Regions from separate parts of the Streptomyces sp. Da 82-17 genome, predicted to be linked through region 2. Evidence: predicted binding sites of a transcription regulator. Region 2 holds the regulator's gene; the other holds the start of a gene.
The links. The regulator HspR, encoded in region 2, represses chaperone genes until heat shock. The targets are predictions, from matches to a motif close to TTGAGNNNNNNNNNCTCAA.
Positions count from the first base shown of each region.

Region 1 (9,070 bases), on a different contig from region 2:
ACGGACTCGCCGCCCTCCAGGGAGAACCGCTTCTGGCCGACGTACTTCGTCTGCAGGAACGTCTCGAAGGCCTCGGCGGCGTTCAGGCGGCGCAGGATGCGCAGCTGCTCCTCGCGCTCCGGCTTGTTGCGCGGACGCTCGATGCGGTCCTGCAGCCACTTGCGCTGCTTCGGGTCCTGGATGTGCATGAACTCGACGCCGGTGGTGCGGCAGTACGACTCACGCAGCACGCCGAGGATGTCGCGCAGCTTCATCATCGACTGACCGGCGAAGCCGCCGACCGCGAACTCCCGCTCCAGGTCCCACAGGGTGAGGCCGTGCTCGGTGATGTCCAGGTCGGGGTGCTTGCGCTGGCGGTACTCCAGCGGGTCGGTGTCGGCCATGACGTGGCCGCGGACCCGGTAGGAGTGGATCAGCTCGAAGACGCGGGCGGCCTTCGTGACGTCGTCGTCGTGCGAGGCGTCGATGTCCTTGAGCCAGCGGACCGGCTCGTACGGAATGCGCAGCGACTTGAAGATCTCGTCGTAGAACTCGTCCTCGCCGAGGAGGAGGTTGGCGACGATGCGCAGGAACTCGCCGGAGGCGGCGCCCTGGATGACCCGGTGGTCGTAGGTCGACGTGAGCGTCATGACCTTCGAGATGCCGAGCTTGTTCAGGGTGTCCTGGGAGGTGCCCTGGAACTCCGCCGGGTAGTCCATGGAGCCGACGCCCATGATGACCGACTGGCCGGGCATCAGACGCGGCACGGAGTGGACGGTGCCGAGGCCGCCGGGGTTGGTCAGGGAGACCGTGACGCCGGAGAAGTCCTCCATCGTCAGCTTGTTGTTGCGGGCGCGGCGGACGATGTCCTCGTAGGCCTGCCAGAACTCGAAGAAGTTCAGGGTCTCGGCCTTCTTGATGCCCGCGACCACGAGCTGGCGGTCGCCGTTGGGCTTGACCAGGTCGATGGCGAGGCCGAAGTTCACGTGGTCCGGCTTGACCAGCGTCGGCTTGCCGTCCTTCTCCGCGAAGGACCAGTTCATCGACGGCATGGCCTTGATGGCCTGCACCATCGCGTACCCGATGAGGTGGGTGAAGGAGATCTTCCCGCCCCGGGCGCGCTTCAGGTGGTTGTTGATGACGATGCGGTTGTCGAAGAGCAGCTTCACCGGGACCGCGCGCACGGACGTGGCCGTGGGGACGTCGATCGAGGCGTTCATGTTCTTCGCGACGGCGGCGGCGGGGCCGCGCAGCGTGACCAGCTCGGGGCCCTCGGCGGACTCCTTGGCCGGCTCGGCCTTCTTCGCGGCGGGCTTCGCCTCGGCCGGCTTGGCGGCGGGCGCGGCCTGGGCCGCGGGCTTCGCCGGAGCGGCGGCGGGGGCCGGAGCGTCCGCGGCGGGCTTGGCCGGGGCCGGGGTCTGCGTCGACACGGCTGCGGGAGCGCTCGGCTTGGTGGGGGTCCCCGCAGCCCCCGCGGCTGCGGTGCCGGTGGCGGGAGCCTGCGTCGGCTGGGCCGGGGCGGCGGTGCCGCCACCCGGCTTGTAGTCGGCGAAGAAGTCCCACCAGGCTCGGTCAACCGAGTTCGGGTCCTGGAGGTACTGCTGGTAGATCTCGTCGACGAGCCACTCGTTGGGACCGAACGCGGCGGCAGGGTTCTTGCCCTGCCCCTCTTGGTCGGTCGTGGTGCTCGAGTTACTGGGGGACTGTGGCGACACGGCGGTAACCGCCCTCTTCCGCTTCACAAGGTGATGGACAGCGGGAATAAAGGCTACGCCTCCGTGGCCGAGAGGTGCAGACCGGGCGGGACTTTGGTCGCGTAAGTCACATTGGATCGCGTGTTTCGGGGCTGGAAATGGCGGGAAACAAGCGAGGTTCCGCTGCGGCCGGGCAGCGTCGTAGGCGGCTGCGGCCCGGTGTTCGGCCCGCACCCGCGGCGCGGAGCACGTCTTTCCTCGTGAGCTCCCCGCCCGAGGGCGCGAAGAGTCGAAGATCTTGTGCTTCCGCTTCGAACCCTACGTCAACAGCGGAGGTCAGGGGATGCCCGGAAGGGTGACCTGGATGCGGGCGCCGCGGGTGGATTCGGCCACTCCGATGCGACCGCCGTGCAGGTCGACCGCCCAGCGGGCGATGGCGAGGCCGAGACCGGTGCCGCCGTCGTTGTCCGGGCCGTGCGGCCCGGGCGCCGTGCCCCGGTTGAACCGCTCGAAGACCCGGTGCCACTCCGACTCGGGAATGCCGGGCCCCTCGTCCAGGACCTCCAGGTCGAGGGACTCGGGCGTCGGCCCGCGCCGGGCCCGCACCGTGACCCGGCCGTGCGGCGGGGAGTGCTTCACCGCGTTGTCGATGAGGTTCGCCACGACCTGGTGCAGCCGCTCGGCGTCGGCGTGCGCGGTCAGCTCGGGCGGCGAGACGTCGAGGTGCAGATGGACGTCCGTACGCGTGTGGCGGCCGGAGCCGGACGGCATGCCCTGGCGCTGGGCCGCGGCGGCGCCGGACAGCTGGGCCTCCTTCAGGACGCCCGAGAGGTACGGCCACACCTCGAAGCGGCGGGCGCGCAGCGGGACCACGCCGTTGTCCAGGCGGGACAGGTCGAGCAGCGTCTCCACCAGGCGGCCGAGGCGCTCGGTCTGCTTGAGGGCGGTGCGCATGGTCTCCGGGTCGGCCTCGGAGACGCCGTCGACGACGTTCTCCAGGACCGCGCGCAGGGCCGCGATCGGGGTGCGCAGCTCGTGCGAGACATTCGCCACCAGCTCCTTGCGGTGCTGGTCCTGGGCCTCCAGGTCGTCGGCCATGCGGTTGATCGTGCCGGCCAGGTCGCCGAGCTCGTCGCGCCGGCCCGCGCCGCGGACCCGGCGGGTGTAGTCGCCGTGCGAGATGGACCGGGCCACGGTGTTCATCTCGTCGAGCGGCGCGGTCAGCGAGTGCGCCACGAACTGGGTGATCAGCAGCGTGGCGATGACCGAGAAGACCGTGATGAAGCGCAGCTCGGTCTCGGTGCGCACGGCGATCATCAGCAGGCCCGTGGTGATGAAGACCGAGACGACCACGAGCGTGCCGAGCTTGGTCTTGATCGAGAACGGGCGCAGGTCGTGCAGCGCGGTCGGCTGCCGCAGCAGTCCTGCGAACAGCGCCTTCGGCTGCCGCGCGGCGGCGAGCAGCCGCTTCGGCCGCAGCGCCGTGAGCAGGTGGAGGCCGAACCCCCTGGCCCGCGCACCGAGTTGCCCGCCCACGTGTACGGCCCGTTCTCTGAGCCCGCCGTTCATGCCCGGCACCTCACGGAGTGGGGGTCTCCAGGGCGTACCCCACCCCGTGCACCGTACGGATCCGCTCCGCGCCGATCTTGCGGCGCAGCGCCTTGATGTGGCTGTCGACGGTCCGGGTGCCGGAGGCGTCCGCCCAGTCCCACACCTCGGCGAGGAGCTGCTCCCGGGAGAGCACCGCCCGCGGGGTGTTGGCCAGGCAGACCAGGAGGTCGAACTCGGTGGGCGTGAGGTGCACGTCCTCCGAGCGCACCCGCACCCGGCGCTGCGCGTGGTCGATCTCCAGCTCGCCGAGGCGCAGGATGCCGCTGCGCGGCGTGGCCGCGGCGAGCGCGGCGCGCTCCACCCGGCGCAGCAGCACGTGCACCCGGGCGGCCAGCTCCCGCATGGAGAACGGCTTCGTCATGTAGTCGTCGGCGCCGACGCCGAGGCCGACCAGCATGTCCGTCTCGTCGTCACGCGCCGTCAGCATCAGCACCGGCACCGGGCGCTGCGCCTGGACCCGGCGGCAGACCTCCAGGCCGTCGAAGCCGGGCAGCATGATGTCGAGGATCAGCAGGTCGGGCTGCCAGGCCTCGGCCGTGTCCACGGCGGACGGGCCGTCGGCCGCGGTCTGCACGAGGAAGCCCTCCGCCCGCAGCCGGGCCGCGATGGCGTCGACGATCGTCGGATCGTCCTCGACCACGAGGACCCGGCGCTGGGCACCCGGCGTGGCCGCCGTGCCGTTGTGGGAGGTGTGTGTCTGCTCCATGGCCCCGCCCCTGAAAATGCGCCTTGAATGCCTTCGGTGGATCTGCAGTAAAGATCCCGCGTGTGTCGGGACAGAGCGTACGGGGAGTTACCGCAGCTCGGCTACGCAGCCCTGATGCCGAGGTGGACGACGTCCGGAACGCCCCGGGCAACGGCGACTTCTTCCGTACGTACCCCGTCGAAACCGGCATTGCGCAGAGCCTTCTCGAAAGCGGGCGAAGGCTGCGCGGACCAGACCGCGAGCACTCCGCCGGGGCGCAGCCGGGCCGTGCAGGCGGCGAGACCGGCGGGGGAGTACAGACTGTCGTTGTCGTCCGTCACCGTCCAGTCCGGGCCGTTGTCGATGTCCAGACAGAGCGCGTCGTACGCGGGCGAGGCGGGGTCGTGGAGGTGGGCGACGAGGTCGGCCTCGACGATCCGGGTGCGCGGGTCGGCGAACGCCTCCGCGGTGTACGGGGCGAGGGGGCCGAAGCGGTGCCAGTCGACGATGGCGGACTCCCGCTCGACGACGGTGACGGCGCCCCAGCGCGGGTCGGCGGCGGCGTGCGCGAGCGAGAAGCCGACGCCCAGGCCGCCGATGAGGACGCTCGGCTCGGGCCGGTCGTCCAGGGCGTCGCGGGCGGCGTCGACGAGGAGACGCTCGGAGCGGCCGTCCGACGTGTCCATCAGGAACGTGCCGTTGGCGATGATCTGCAGCAGGTCGCCGTGCCTGCGCAGCACCACTTCGCCGTGCGGGCCGGTGCGGCGGTCGAGGACGACGGGCTGCTCGGTGTCGTACGGGTCAAGCATGCGGACCATCCTGCCCGGAACTGGCCGCACAATGTCCCGGTGTCAGGAAACAGCCCGCAGGTCATGCGGTGGACGGACGGCGCCGACGAGCGCTTCGCGACGTGGTACGCACAGAACGGGACCCCGCCGCCGCGCCGCGTCGTGCCCGCCGACAGCCGGATGGGCGTCGCGGCCGCCTACCGGCACGTCTGCGAGGGCACCGCGCTGCTCTGGCGCGGCGACTACCGCTCGGCGCGGCAGCTGCTCGCCTCGCTCGGGCGCCGCGCCGAAGGCAGGCGCAAGCCGCCCGCGCAGCCGCCCTCCCCGGCGGAGGCCTTCCACCTCCAGCGCCGCGAACAGGCCCGCAGGGCAAGGATTCTGGGCCTGCTCCTGATCCCGTACGAGAACCCGGACGGGGCCGGACTGCGGGTCGCCCTGAAGGGGGCGCCGGACGTGGCGGCGGCCTGCGCGCACGCCTACGGGAAGCCGGCCGAGGGGCCCGGCGTGGGCTCGCTGCGCGACCTGCTCGGCGTCGTCGGGGCGTACGAATGGCACCGCAAGGGCGTCGAGATCCCGGCGCTCGGGCCCGGGGCGCGCATCCATCCGCGGCACGGGGTGTTCTCGCCGGTGCGCGGCGAGTACGTCGACCTGGTCGCTCAGGCGCCGCTGCCGCCGGGGGCGGACACGGCGTTCGACATCGGCACCGGGACGGGGGTGCTCGCGGTGCTGCTCGCCCGGCGCGGGGTACGGCGGGTGACGGCGACCGATCTGGACGAGCGGGCGGTGGCCTGCGCCCGGGACAACGCCGAGCGGTTCGGCCTCGGCGACCGGATCGAGGTACGGCGGGCCGACCTGTTCCCCGACGGGCGGGCGGACGTGCTCGTGTGCAACCCGCCGTGGCTGCCGGGCCGCCCGCGCACAGCGCTCGACCGGGCCGTGTACGACCAGGACAGCGCGATGCTGCGCGGCTTCCTCGACGGTGCGGGCGAGCATCTGCGGCCCGGCGGCGAGGCCTGGCTGATCATCTCCGACCTGGCCGAACGTCTGGAGCTGCGCGCCCCCGACGAGCTCGCCGAGCTGATCGCGGCGGCGGGTCTGACGGTCCTCGGCCGCCTCGACACCCGCCCCCGCCACGCCCGCGCCCGGGACGAGAACGATCCGCTGTACGGGGCGCGGGCGGGCGAGGTGACGTCGCTGTGGCGGCTGGCGCCCACGGGCGGGTGAGGCTCTCTGTGCCGCCTGGTCGTCAGTGCCGGAACAGGGTGTGCTGCGGCTCCGAGCGGGCCTGCTGGCGCAGCAGCATCGTGAGGAAGCCGAGCGTGCCGCGGTAGCCGCGCAGCCACTCCTCCCGGTGCTGGTTCGCCGTGCGCAGGGCCTCCGCGCTGTCCGGGTCGTCCGGGTGGTCGAGGGCCCAGCGCGACAGGGTGCCGGTCCAGGCCCACTCGTACTCGTCCCACTCGGCGAGCGTGCTGACGTGGCCGTGGACGGGGATCCACTGGTCGAGCAGAACCTGGTCGACGGTGTTCGGCAGGGACATGAACTCGTCCTCGGCGAAGCCGACTTGGAGCGTCTCGGGCCCCGGCGCCTGCTCCCAGAAGCCGTCGCCGACGATCAGTGTGCCGCCGGGCGCGAGGTGCTTGCGGGCCGCTTCGAGGGTGGGCAGGAGGCCGCCGAAGGCGTGCGTGGCGCCGACGCACAGGACGACGTCGTACTGCTGCGGGGCGCTGTGGGCGGTGGCGTCCTCCTGGAGCAGCGTGACCCGGTCGGCGAGCCCGGCGGCGGCGATCCGCTCGCGGCCGAGGTCGAGCGCGGACTCGCTCACGTCGACGCCGACAGCCCGGACGGCGGGGCGGTCGGCGGCGGCCCGCAACAGCCAGGCGCCCTCGCCGCAGCCGAGGTCGAGGACGCGCTCGTCGCCGCGCGGCAGGGCGAGGTCGAGGAGGTGCCGCACGGTGGTCTCGTGCAGCGGGGCGGCTACGGGGTGGTCGCCGTGGGCGATCGTGCTGAGCTTCTGTCGCAGTCGGTCCATGGGGCGCATCATGCCGAAGTGACACGGGGCCGTGGCCCCGAACCCCCACTTCCGAGGTCGTCTTCCGGCTGCAGCGCCGTCGTGGTTGCCCGCGCCCCGCGGCAGAGCCGCAAATGTCACAGCCCCGCGCCCCTGACGGGGCACGCCCCCCGCCCGCACAATCCAGCCCCTCCGGCGTTTGAGGAGCGGGGGTCCGGGGGCGGAGCCCCCGGAGCTGCCGCAGGCTTTCGGGAAGGGGCGGGGAGGGGAGAAATCAGGCGGCCCAGGCGAGAGCGCGATTGCCTGATCGCTCAGAGCGAACAGCCCGAAGGGAACATCTCCAGGCTCACAAGCATTGAGCCCATGTAGCTCAACTTGACTGCCGAAGGGGAGATCATGGCATCGACGTCCACAACGCTCACCCTGCCCGTCCTTCCGCTCGACGACGAGGTCGTGCTGCCCGGCATGGTGGTGCCCCTGGACCTCAACGACCCCGACGTACGAGCCGCGGTGGAGGCCGCGCAGGCCGCCGCCCGCGGGCAGACCGGGAAGCCACGGGTGCTGCTCGTCCCGCGCATCGACGGCACGTACGCGGCGACGGGCGTGCTCGGCACCGTCGAGCAGGTGGGCCGCCTCGCCGACGGCGACCCCGGCGCGCTGATCAAGGGCCGTCGGCGGGTGCAGATCGGCGCGGGCACGACCGGACCCGGCGCCGCCCTGTGGGTGGAGGGCATCGAGGTCGACGAGACCGTGCCCGACCCGCTGCCCGGCGCGGTCACCGAGCTCGCCAACCAGTACAAGGCGCTGGCCACCAGCTGGCTGAAGAAGCGCGGCGCCTGGCAGGTCGTGGACCGGGTCCAGCAGATCGACGACATCTCGGCGCTCGCCGACAACTCCGGCTACTCGCCCTTCCTGACCACCGCGCAGAAGGTCGAACTCCTGGAGACCACCGACCCGGTGGAGCGCCTCAAGCTCGCCGCGAAGCTGCTCAGCGACCACCTCGCCGAGCAGGACGTGGCCGAGTCGATCGCGAAGGACGTCCAGGAGGGCGTCGACAAGCAGCAGCGCGAGTTCCTGCTGCGCCGCCAGCTCGAAGCCGTACGCAAGGAGCTGCGCGAGCTGAACGGCGAGAGCGAGGGCGAGGAGTCCGACGACTACCGCGCCCGCGTGGAGGCCGCCGACCTGCCCGAGCACGTCCGCACGGCCGCGCTCAAGGAGGTCGACAAGCTGGAGCGGGCCAGCGACCAGTCCCCGGAGGGCTCCTGGATCCGCACCTGGCTGGACACCGTCCTCGAACTGCCGTGGAACGAGCGGACCGAGGACGCGTACGACATCCAGGGCGCCAAGGGCGTGCTCGACGCCGAGCACGCGGGCCTGGAGGACGTGAAGGAGCGGATCACCGAGTACCTGGCGGTGCGCAAGCGGCGCGCCGACCGCGGCCTCGGCGTGGTCGGCGGCCGTCGCGGCGGCGCCGTGCTCGCGCTGGTCGGCCCGCCCGGCGTCGGCAAGACCTCGCTCGGCGAGTCCGTCGCGCACGCGATGGGCCGGAAGTTCGTCCGCGTCGCCCTCGGCGGCGTCCGCGACGAGGCGGAGATCCGCGGCCACCGGCGTACGTACGTGGGGGCGCTGCCCGGCCGGATCGTGCGGGCGATCAAGGAGGCGGGCTCGATGAACCCCGTCGTCCTGCTCGACGAGATCGACAAGGTCGGCTCCGACTTCCGCGGCGACCCGGCCGCGGCCCTGCTCGAAGTCCTCGACCCGGCGCAGAACCACACGTTCCGGGACCACTACCTGGAGGTCGAACTCGACCTGAGCGATGTCGTCTTCCTGGCCACGGCGAACGTCCTGGAGGCCATTCCGGAGGCGCTGCTCGACCGCATGGAGCTGGTCCGGCTCGACGGGTACACCGAGGACGAGAAGGTCGTCATCGCCCGCGACCACCTGCTCCCGCGTCAGCTGGAGCGGGCCGGCCTGGAGGCGGACGAGGTCACGCTGGACGAGTCCGCGCTGCGCAAGCTGGCGGGCGAGTACACGCGCGAGGCCGGCGTCCGCAACCTGGAGCGGTCCGTGGCGCGGCTGCTCCGCAAGGTCGCGGCGCAGAGCGAACTCGGCGAGCGGGAACTGCCGTTCACGGTCACCGCGGACGACCTGCGCGGCCTGATCGGCCGGCCGCACCACGTGCCCGAGTCCGCGCAGGACCCGGCCGAGCGGCGCACGGCGGTGCCGGGCGTGGCCACGGGCCTCGCGGTCACCGGCGCGGGCGGCGACGTGCTGTTCGTGGAGGCGTCCCTGGCCGACCCGGAGA
Region 1 covers NZ_JBJURH010000001.1:328,948-338,017, reverse strand. The annotation lists gene ACIDOF_RS01525 (multifunctional oxoglutarate decarboxylase/oxoglutarate dehydrogenase thiamine pyrophosphate-binding subunit/dihydrolipoyllysine-residue succinyltransferase subunit) at 1-1,694, opposite strand, end outside; gene ACIDOF_RS01520 (ATP-binding protein) at 2,010-3,065, opposite strand; gene ACIDOF_RS01515 (response regulator transcription factor) at 3,253-3,990, opposite strand; gene ACIDOF_RS01510 (spermidine synthase) at 4,092-4,778, opposite strand; gene ACIDOF_RS01505 (methyltransferase) at 4,842-5,981, shown strand; gene ACIDOF_RS01500 (SAM-dependent methyltransferase) at 6,004-6,786, opposite strand; gene lon (endopeptidase La) at 7,162-9,070, shown strand, end outside.
Region 1: lon (endopeptidase La) is a predicted target of HspR. The motif match lies at 7,121-7,139, and genes of this name have one in related genera.

Region 2 (9,070 bases):
CACGCCGGGCGGTACGCGCTGGGGCTGCGGCGGGCCGGGTACCGCGGGCGGATCGTGTCGTTCGAGCCGCTGGACGGGCCGCGCCGCAGGCTTGAGCGGGCGGCCGCCCTGGACGACGCCTGGAGCGTGCTGCCGTACGCGCTCGGCGACGAGAGCGGGCCCGCCGTCCTCAACGTGGCGGGTGACGACGGGGCCGCGAGCTCGGTCCTGCCGATGCTGCCCCGGCACCGCGAGGCCAACCCGCGCTCGGCGTACGTGGCGCGGCAGCCGGTCGAGGTGCGGCGCCTGGACGAGCTGTGGGAGCAGGTCGTGGCCCCCGGCGAGCGGGTCTTCCTCAAGCTGGACGTGCGCGGCTACGAGACCCGGGTGCTGCGCGGCGCGGGCGAGCACGCCGACGAGATCACGGGTCTCCAGCTGCAGACCTCGTTCGTACCGCTGTACGCGGACGGGCTGCTGTTCGCCGAGGCCCTCGACCTCGCGCGCTCGGAGCTCGGGTTCGCCCTGAAGTCCCTCGCGCCGGGCGCCGCCGACCCGCGCTCGGGCGAGCTGCTGCAGTGCGGCCTCGTGCTCTTCCGCGACTGACGCTTCGAGCCTCTCACCGGGCCGCGGCCCACGCGAACGCGGCCCTTATGCACGGGCCGCGGCCCACGCGAACGCGGCCCGTGCATAAGGGGAGAGCAGCAGCACCGGGGCCCACGGGCCGCCGTGGCGCAGGCAGTACACGCACCAGGCGCGGTGCGGGAGTTCGGGCGGGCGGGCCGGGTGCGGGGCGTCGGGCGCGGTGCCGACATGGTGCGGCGCCACATAGAGCGGGGCCCCGGCCTTGTGGGCGCGCAGTCCGTGGTCGTGCGCGCCGAGCCCGAGCGGGAAGCGCCGGTCGACGTCCCCGACGAGCGCCCGCACGGCCCGCGGCAACAGCACCACCCCCGCGTCGTACGTGTGGCAGGGCTCGGGCCGGTCGGTCGGCTCGACGAGGGTGAGGTGGCGGCCGCGGCGGCCCGAGCGGGTCGTGCGGGCGCCGTCGGGGGAGCGGAGCGCGCCGGTGACGACGGCGCCCGGGTGCTCCTGAGCCACCGTCAGGAGGCGGCCGACGGCGTCCTCGTGGAGCTCGGTGTCGGGGTGCAGCCACAACTGGTGCGTGAACGGGGTGTTGTCGGCGCCGCGGCTGTTGCGGCTGGCGATGCGCATGCCCTGGCTCCAGGAGGCCTCGTGGTCGAGGCGCATCAGGCGGACCTCGGGGTGTGAGGTCGCGACGGCCTCCGCGGTGCCGTCGGTGCTGGCCGCGTCGACGAAGTGGGCCTGCAGCGCGGTGTCCTCGGGCAGGCCGCGCTGGCGGTCGAGCGCGTCGAGGGCGCGGACGACGGCGTCGCGGCGGTTGTGACCGGTCATCAGGACGGCGACCTTGCGCTGCACTGCATCCGCTCCTCGTCGGGGTCTGCCGGGGTCGGTTGCCGGGTCCGGTTGCTCGGTCTGGTTGCTCGGTCCGGCTGGGGGCCTGGGTGGGGCGGTTGCGGTCGCCGAGGGCCCGGAGGACTCTGGGACAGGCGTCCGCGATGCCCCGTTTCGAGGGTGTACGGGGTGTGGTCGGGCCGCCACTCAGGGAGCAGGCGCATCACTGTTGCCCGTAAGTGCGGGATAAAAGTTGAGCGGGGTCGACTCAGGTCTGTTGACTGGGTCGGATCCGTCGTGCATCCTTGAGCCTGTTCCACTCAAGTCATGGAGGAATCGAAATGGCACGTGCGGTCGGCATCGACCTGGGCACGACTAACTCCGTCGTCAGCGTTCTCGAAGGCGGCGAGCCCACCGTCATCACGAACGCGGAGGGCGCCAGGACCACGCCGTCCGTCGTCGCCTTCGCGAAGAACGGTGAGGTGCTCGTCGGCGAGGTCGCGAAGCGTCAGGCGGTCACCAACGTCGACAGGACCATCCGGTCGGTCAAGCGCCACATGGGCACCGACTGGAAGGTCGACATCGACGACAAGACCTTCAACCCGCAGCAGATGAGCGCCTTCATCCTGCAGAAGCTGAAGCGCGACGCGGAGTCCTACCTCGGCGAGAAGGTGACCGACGCGGTCATCACCGTCCCCGCGTACTTCAACGACTCCGAGCGTCAGGCCACCAAGGAGGCCGGCGAGATCGCGGGTCTGAACGTCCTGCGCATCGTCAACGAGCCCACCTCCGCCGCCCTGGCCTACGGCCTGGACAAGGACGACCAGACGATCCTCGTCTTCGACCTCGGTGGCGGCACCTTCGACGTCTCGCTGCTGGAGATCGGTGACGGCGTCGTCGAGGTGAAGGCCACCAACGGTGACAACCACCTCGGTGGTGACGACTGGGACCAGCGCGTCGTCGACTACCTGGTCAAGCAGTTCAACAACGGCCACGGCGTGGACCTCTCCAAGGACAAGATGGCGCTCCAGCGCCTGCGTGAGGCCGCCGAGAAGGCGAAGATCGAGCTGTCCTCCTCCACGGAGACCACGATCAACCTGCCGTACATCACGGCGTCCGCCGAGGGCCCGCTGCACCTGGACGAGAAGCTCACCCGCGCCCAGTTCCAGCAGCTCACCCAGGACCTGATCGAGCGCTGCAAGACCCCGTTCCACAACGTCATCAAGGACGCCGGCATCCAGCTGTCCGAGATCGACCACGTGGTCCTGGTCGGCGGTTCCACCCGCATGCCCGCCGTCGCCGAGCTCGTCAAGGAGCTGACCGGCGGCAAGGAGGCCAACAAGGGCGTGAACCCGGACGAGGTCGTCGCCATCGGCGCCGCCCTGCAGGCCGGTGTGCTCAAGGGTGAGGTCAAGGACGTCCTGCTCCTCGACGTGACCCCGCTGTCCCTCGGTATCGAGACCAAGGGCGGCATCATGACCAAGCTGATCGAGCGCAACACCACGATCCCGACGAAGCGCTCCGAGATCTTCACGACGGCCGAGGACAACCAGCCGTCCGTGCAGATCCAGGTCTACCAGGGCGAGCGCGAGATCGCGGCGTACAACAAGAAGCTCGGGATGTTCGAGCTGACCGGTCTGCCGCCGGCCCCGCGCGGCGTGCCGCAGATCGAGGTCTCCTTCGACATCGACGCCAACGGCATCATGCACGTCACCGCGAAGGACCTCGGTACGGGCAAGGAGCAGAAGATGACCGTCACCGGCGGCTCCTCGCTGCCGAAGGACGAGGTCGACCGCATGCGCCAGGAGGCCGAGCAGTACGCGGACGAGGACCAGAAGCGCCGCGAGGCCGCCGAGTCCCGCAACCAGGGCGAGCAGCTCGTCTACCAGACCGAGAAGTTCCTCAAGGACAACGAGGACAAGGTCCCGGGCGAGGTGAAGACCGAGGTCGAGGAGGCCGTCACCGAGCTGAAGGAGAAGCTCAAGGGCGACGACACCGCCGAGATCCGCACCGCCACGGAGAAGGTCCAGGCCGTCGCGCAGAAGCTGGGCCAGGCGATGTACGCCGACGCCCAGGCCGCGCAGGCAGCCGGCGGCGAGGCCCCGGGTGCCGACGCCGGCGCCGAGCAGGCCAAGGCCGACGACGACGTCGTCGACGCCGAGATCGTCGACGACGAGAAGCCGAAGGGCGGCGCCGCATGACGGAGGAGACCCCGGGCTTCGACGAGCAGAACGAGCCCACTGACGTCTCCTCCGGCGACACCCCCGAGGCCGCCGAGTCGAAGGCCGCTCCCTCCGCAGAGGAGGGGGCGGCCCCGGCCGGGGACGACACAGCAGCGGACGTCGGTCTGACGGCGCAGCTGGACCAGGCCCGTGCCGCGCTCACCGAGCGCACGGCGGACCTCCAGCGGCTCCAGGCCGAGTTCCAGAACTACCGCCGGCGGGTCGAGCGCGACCGGGTCGCGGTCAAGGAGATCGCCGTGGCGAACCTCCTGACCGAGCTCCTGCCCGTGCTCGACGACATCGGCCGCGCCCGGGAGCACGGCGAGCTGGTCGGCGGCTTCAAGTCGGTGGCCGAGTCCCTGGAGACGGTCGCCGCGAAGATGGGCCTGCAGCAGTTCGGCAAGGAGGGCGAGCCCTTCGACCCGACGGTCCACGAGGCCCTGATGCACAGCTACGCGCCGGACGTCACCGAGACGACCTGCGTCGCGATCCTGCAGCCCGGGTATCGCATCGGCGAGCGCACCATCCGCCCCGCGCGGGTGGCCGTCGCCGAGCCGCAGCCCGGCGCGCAGCCCGCCAAGGGCGAGAGCGACGCGGACGGCAAGGGCAAGGCCAAGGGCAAGAAGGACAAGACCGCCGAAGCGGCGGACGACAAGGAGAGCGGTGGCCCGGACAAGGGCTGACGTGATCACGGTTGATCGGGTGACCGGCCGGCGCGAGCCGACCGGCCAGCGGAAGGAGGGACGCCGGGGATGAGCACCAAGGACTTCATCGAGAAGGACTACTACAAGGTCCTCGGCGTCCCCAAGGACGCCACCGACGCCGAGATCAAGAAGGCGTACCGCAAGCTCGCGCGCGAGAACCACCCCGACGCCAACAAGAACAACCCCAAGGCGGAGGAGCGGTTCAAGGAGATCTCCGAGGCGAACGACATCCTCGGCGACCCCAAGAAGCGCAAGGAGTACGACGAGGCGCGCACCCTGTTCGGCAACGGCGGGTTCCGGCCCGGACCCGGCGCCGGCGGGGGCGGCTCGTTCAACTTCGACCTGGGCGACCTCTTCGGGGGCGGCCAGGGCGCGGGCGGCACGGGCGGCTTCGGCGGCGGAGGCATCGGCGACGTCTTCGGCGGACTCTTCAACCGGGGCGGCGCGGCGGGCGCGCGGACGCAGCCCCGGCGCGGCCAGGACATCGAGTCCGAGGTCACGCTGAGCTTCACCGAGGCGGTGGACGGGGCCACGGTCCCGCTCCGCATGTCCAGCCAGCAGCCCTGCAAGGCCTGTTCGGGCACCGGCGACAAGAACGGCACGCCGCGCGTGTGCCCGACCTGCGTCGGCACCGGCCAGGTCTCGCGGGGCGGCGGCGGAGGCTTCTCCCTCACCGACCCGTGCGTGGACTGCAAGGGGCGCGGGCTCATCGCCGAGACCCCCTGCGAGGTCTGCAAGGGCTCGGGCCGCGCCAAGTCGTCCCGCACGATGCAGGTCCGCATCCCCGCGGGCGTCTCCGACGGCCAGCGCATCCGCCTCCGCGGCAAGGGCGCGCCGGGCGAACGCGGCGGCCCCGCAGGCGACTTGTACGTGGTGGTGCATGTCGACGCCCACCCGGTCTTCGGCCGCAAGGGCGACAACCTCACGGTCACGGTGCCCGTCTCCTTCGCGGAGGCGGCCCTCGGCGGCGAGGTGAAGGTGCCGACGCTCGGCGGGCCGTCGGTCACGCTGAAGCTGCCGGCCGGCACGCCCAACGGGCGTACGATGCGGGCCCGCGGCAAGGGTGCGGTGCGCAAGGACGGCACCCGGGGCGATCTGCTCGTCACGGTCGAGGTGGCGGTTCCCAAGGACCTCACCCCCGAGGCCCGCGAGGCCCTGGAGACGTACCGGAAGGCGACTGCGGAGGACGATCCGCGGGCAGAACTGTTCCAGGCCGCGAAGGGAGCTTGAGCAGATGGACGGCCGTCGACGCAACCCGTACCAACTGACCGACGAGACGCCGGTGTACGTCATCTCGGTGGCGGCCCAGCTCTCCGGACTCCACCCGCAGACCCTGCGGCAGTACGACCGTCTCGGCCTGGTCTCCCCGGACCGCACGGCCGGGCGCGGCCGCCGCTACTCCGCCCGCGACATCGAACTGCTGCGCACCGTCCAGCAGTTGTCGCAGGAGGAGGGCATCAACCTCGCCGGGATCAAGCGCATCATCGAGCTGGAGAACCAGGTCGCGGCGCTGCAGTCCCGGGTCGCCGAGCTGTCGGCGGCGGTCGAGGGCGCGGCGGCGGCGATGCAGCAGCGCGAGGCCCAGGTGCACGCGTCGTACCGCCGGGACCTGGTGCCGTACCAGGAGGCGCACCCGACCAGTGCCCTGGTGGTGTGGCGGCCCAAGCGCCCCGAGTAGTACGCCGGTTCGGCAACGCAGCAGGCCCGCTCCCTTGTGGGGGAGCGGGCCTGCTGCGTTGGGGGGTGTGGGGTGGGGTCGGGTCAATGGGGGGTGTGTGCGTGGACGCGCCCCGGCCGGAGGGGACCCGGCCGGGACACTGAGGTTCGCCCTTCAACCATGCGGTACGAGCGCGGCGCCGGGAAGCCTCAGCTTGTTGCGGGGGCAGGGAGTTGAGGGGCCCCAAAAGGGGCGTTAGGGGTGCGGGGTCATGCCGGTTCCTCGTCCAGAAGGCCCGACTTGGCGATGAGATAGCCGAGTTGGGCCCGGCTGCCGCTGCCGAGGGTCGCGGCCAGCTTGGCGATGTGGGCGCGGCAGGTGCGGACGTTCATGCCGAGCCGGCGGGCGATCGCCTCGTCGACGTACCCCTCGACGAGCAGCCGGGCGATGGACCGCTGCACGCCGGTGACGCCGTCGGTCTTGTGGTCGTACGGCACTTCCTCGTTGATCGGCACGGCCAGCTGCCAGAACTGGTCGAAGACGCCGACCAGGTACTCCACGAGCCCGGGGTGGCGCAGCTCCAGGGCGATGCGGCGGTCGCTGCGGGCGGGGATGAAGGCGACCTCGCGGTCGACGATGATCAGCCGGTCGATGATCTCCTCGAGCGTCCGCACCTCCACCTCGGGGCCGACCTGTTCGAGGTAGTGCAGGGTCAACTCGGTGTGGCGCGCGGTGTGTTGGTACAGCGTGCGCATCTGGATGCCGCGGTTCAGGAGGGGTTGTACGCGGTCCAGGGCGTCGGTGAGCTCCTTGGGGGAGCGGCCGCCGCCGGGCTGGACGGTGAGGAGTTCCTTGGTGCAGTCGGCGACCACCCGGTCCAGGGTCGCGTTGATCAGGCTGAGGCCTTCGAGCACGGTGATGGCATGCGTCGTGGGCGGGTCCATCGCGCTGATGGCCATGAATGGCTCAAAAGCGTCGGCCAGGGCCACCGTCAACCGCCGGCGTTCCTGTATCTCTCGCTCGACGGGTTGCAGCAACTGCGCGAGGGCCGCGGAAGGGGGCACCGGACGCAGCCAGGAGGCGTCGTCGGGGTCGGGGTGCAGCAGCGCCAGATCGATCAGACACGGGGCCGCGTCCAGCTCTGACCGGGCTATTCGGCCCGTGCGCAGGGCACTCGCGTACAGCCGCGACCCCGCCTCGCACAGTTCTGTGTGCGAATGAGGGTGGTCCGTTCGGTCCGCTTCTTTCCCCATATGTACACCCCCAGGCTCCTGCATATCAGGAACATGATGCCTGGCCGCGGTGGTGCTGTGGGCGGGGTCTGGTCCATCGTCGTTGCTGCGGGGGCAGGAAGCGACATCTTCAAGTGAGGTTGCTCGGTAATGGCCAAGAGACTCATACGCACAGTGGTTGCTGTTGCCTTCATCGCCGCCGCGGCGGTCGGGGTTCTGGCGTCGGCCGAGGACACCGGCGCGTCGGCGTCCACGGCCGGGTCTGTGATCGCCGCCGACCCGGGGTGGGGCCTCCAGTCCGCCAACGACCCTGGCTGGGGCCTCCAGTCCGCCAACGACCCTGGTTGGGGCTGACGCATGACCGTCCCTGAAGACACCCGCTTCCGCCGCGAGATGGCATCGGCCTATCGCTCCGGGTGGCACTTCATCGACCTCGTCACGGCCCTTCCGGGTCCCGGCGATTCGTTGATGGTCACTCTCTTCGGCGAGCCGATCCTGGTGGTGCGGGACGACGAGGACGACGACGTGCGCGCCTTCCGGTGCCTGCGCAAGCCCCGAGGGGCCCCGCAGCCGGTGCGGTGCGCGATCCGGTACGGAATGATCTTCGTCAACCTCGACCAGCGCGATCACGAGCTCGTCGAACCGGAATCCATCCCCGCCACCCCCCGCAGTGCCTGACGCGATTCCCCCGTCGTCAAAGATCGCCCAGGCGCTTCCCCCCGCAGCGGCGTCACCGTGAACCTGGATCACGGTGGCGCCGCTGTGTGTTGTGTACGCGGGGGGCTTCTGTGGTCCGTCCCGTGCCGTCGGCGCAGGCGCGGGCGCAGGCGCGGGTGCAGGCGCGGGCGCCGGTCGGTGCGCGTCGGCATGCGGCTGCCGCGCCGTCGTGGTTGCTCGCGCAGTTCCCCGCGCCCCTTTCGGGGCGCCGTCAGTTCCCTTGCAGCGCTCTGCTGCCCAGCGCCTTCGTCAGCGTGATCTCGATCAGCACCCGGTTCGGGTTGGGTGAGGGCGTCCGCCCGTACCGCTCCGCGTAGCGGCGTTCCGCGTCGGATATCGCCTCGGGCTCCGTGCGGACGTGGGCGCGGCCTTCGAGCGTGGCCCAGAGACGGCCCGCGTACTGGCAGACCGAGACCGGGGCGCCGTCCGCGCCGGCCGCCAGGATGTTGCCGACCTTCTTGCTGGACTTGCTGCTGATGACCCGCGCGACCCCCGCCTCCGGGTCGTACGTGACGCCCACCGGGACGGAGTGCGGAGTGCCGTCGGGGCGCAGAGTCGTCAAGGTGCACACGTGCCGTTCGCGCCAGAAGCTGAGATAGGCGGGGCCGGGGGTACGGGGATCTATGGCCATGGGCCGAAATCTAGCCGCAGCCCAGCCTTGAGTGGAATAGACTCAACTTTATGCACGTTGACCCAGTCAGTGTGCTGGAGTGGTTGTGACACCGAGGAGGTAGCGCGCACGTGGACGCCGAGCTGACGAACCGGAGCCGGGAAGCGATCAATGCGGCGACGAGCCGGGCCGTGTCCGAGGGACACCCGGATCTGACGCCCGCGCATCTGCTGCTCGCCCTGCTCGAGGGCCGGGACAACGAGAACATCACCGACCTGCTCGCGGCCGTGGACGCCGACCAGGCCGCCGTGCGCTCGGGGGCCGAACGCGTCCTCGCCGGGCTGCCCAGCGTGACCGGGTCCACCGTGGCGCCGCCGCAGCCCAACCGGGACATGCTCGCCGTGATCGCGGACGCCGCGCAGCGCGCCAAGGACCTCGGCGACGACTACCTCTCGACCGAGCATCTGCTCATCGGCCTCGCCGCGAAGGGCGGCCAGGCCGCGGACGTACTGAAGGAACAAGGTGCGAGTGACAAGAAG
Region 2 covers NZ_JBJURH010000033.1:53,170-62,239, reverse strand. The annotation lists gene ACIDOF_RS35845 (FkbM family methyltransferase) at 1-582, shown strand, start outside; gene ACIDOF_RS35840 (glycosyltransferase family 2 protein) at 628-1,413, opposite strand; gene dnaK (molecular chaperone DnaK) at 1,731-3,590, shown strand; gene grpE (nucleotide exchange factor GrpE) at 3,587-4,294, shown strand; gene dnaJ (molecular chaperone DnaJ) at 4,364-5,545, shown strand; gene ACIDOF_RS35820 (heat shock protein transcriptional repressor HspR) at 5,550-5,993, shown strand; gene ACIDOF_RS35815 (helix-turn-helix transcriptional regulator) at 6,242-7,225, opposite strand; gene ACIDOF_RS35810 (hypothetical protein) at 7,355-7,558, shown strand; gene ACIDOF_RS35805 ((2Fe-2S)-binding protein) at 7,562-7,882, shown strand; gene ACIDOF_RS35800 (pyridoxamine 5'-phosphate oxidase family protein) at 8,133-8,552, opposite strand; gene clpB (ATP-dependent chaperone ClpB) at 8,663-9,070, shown strand, end outside.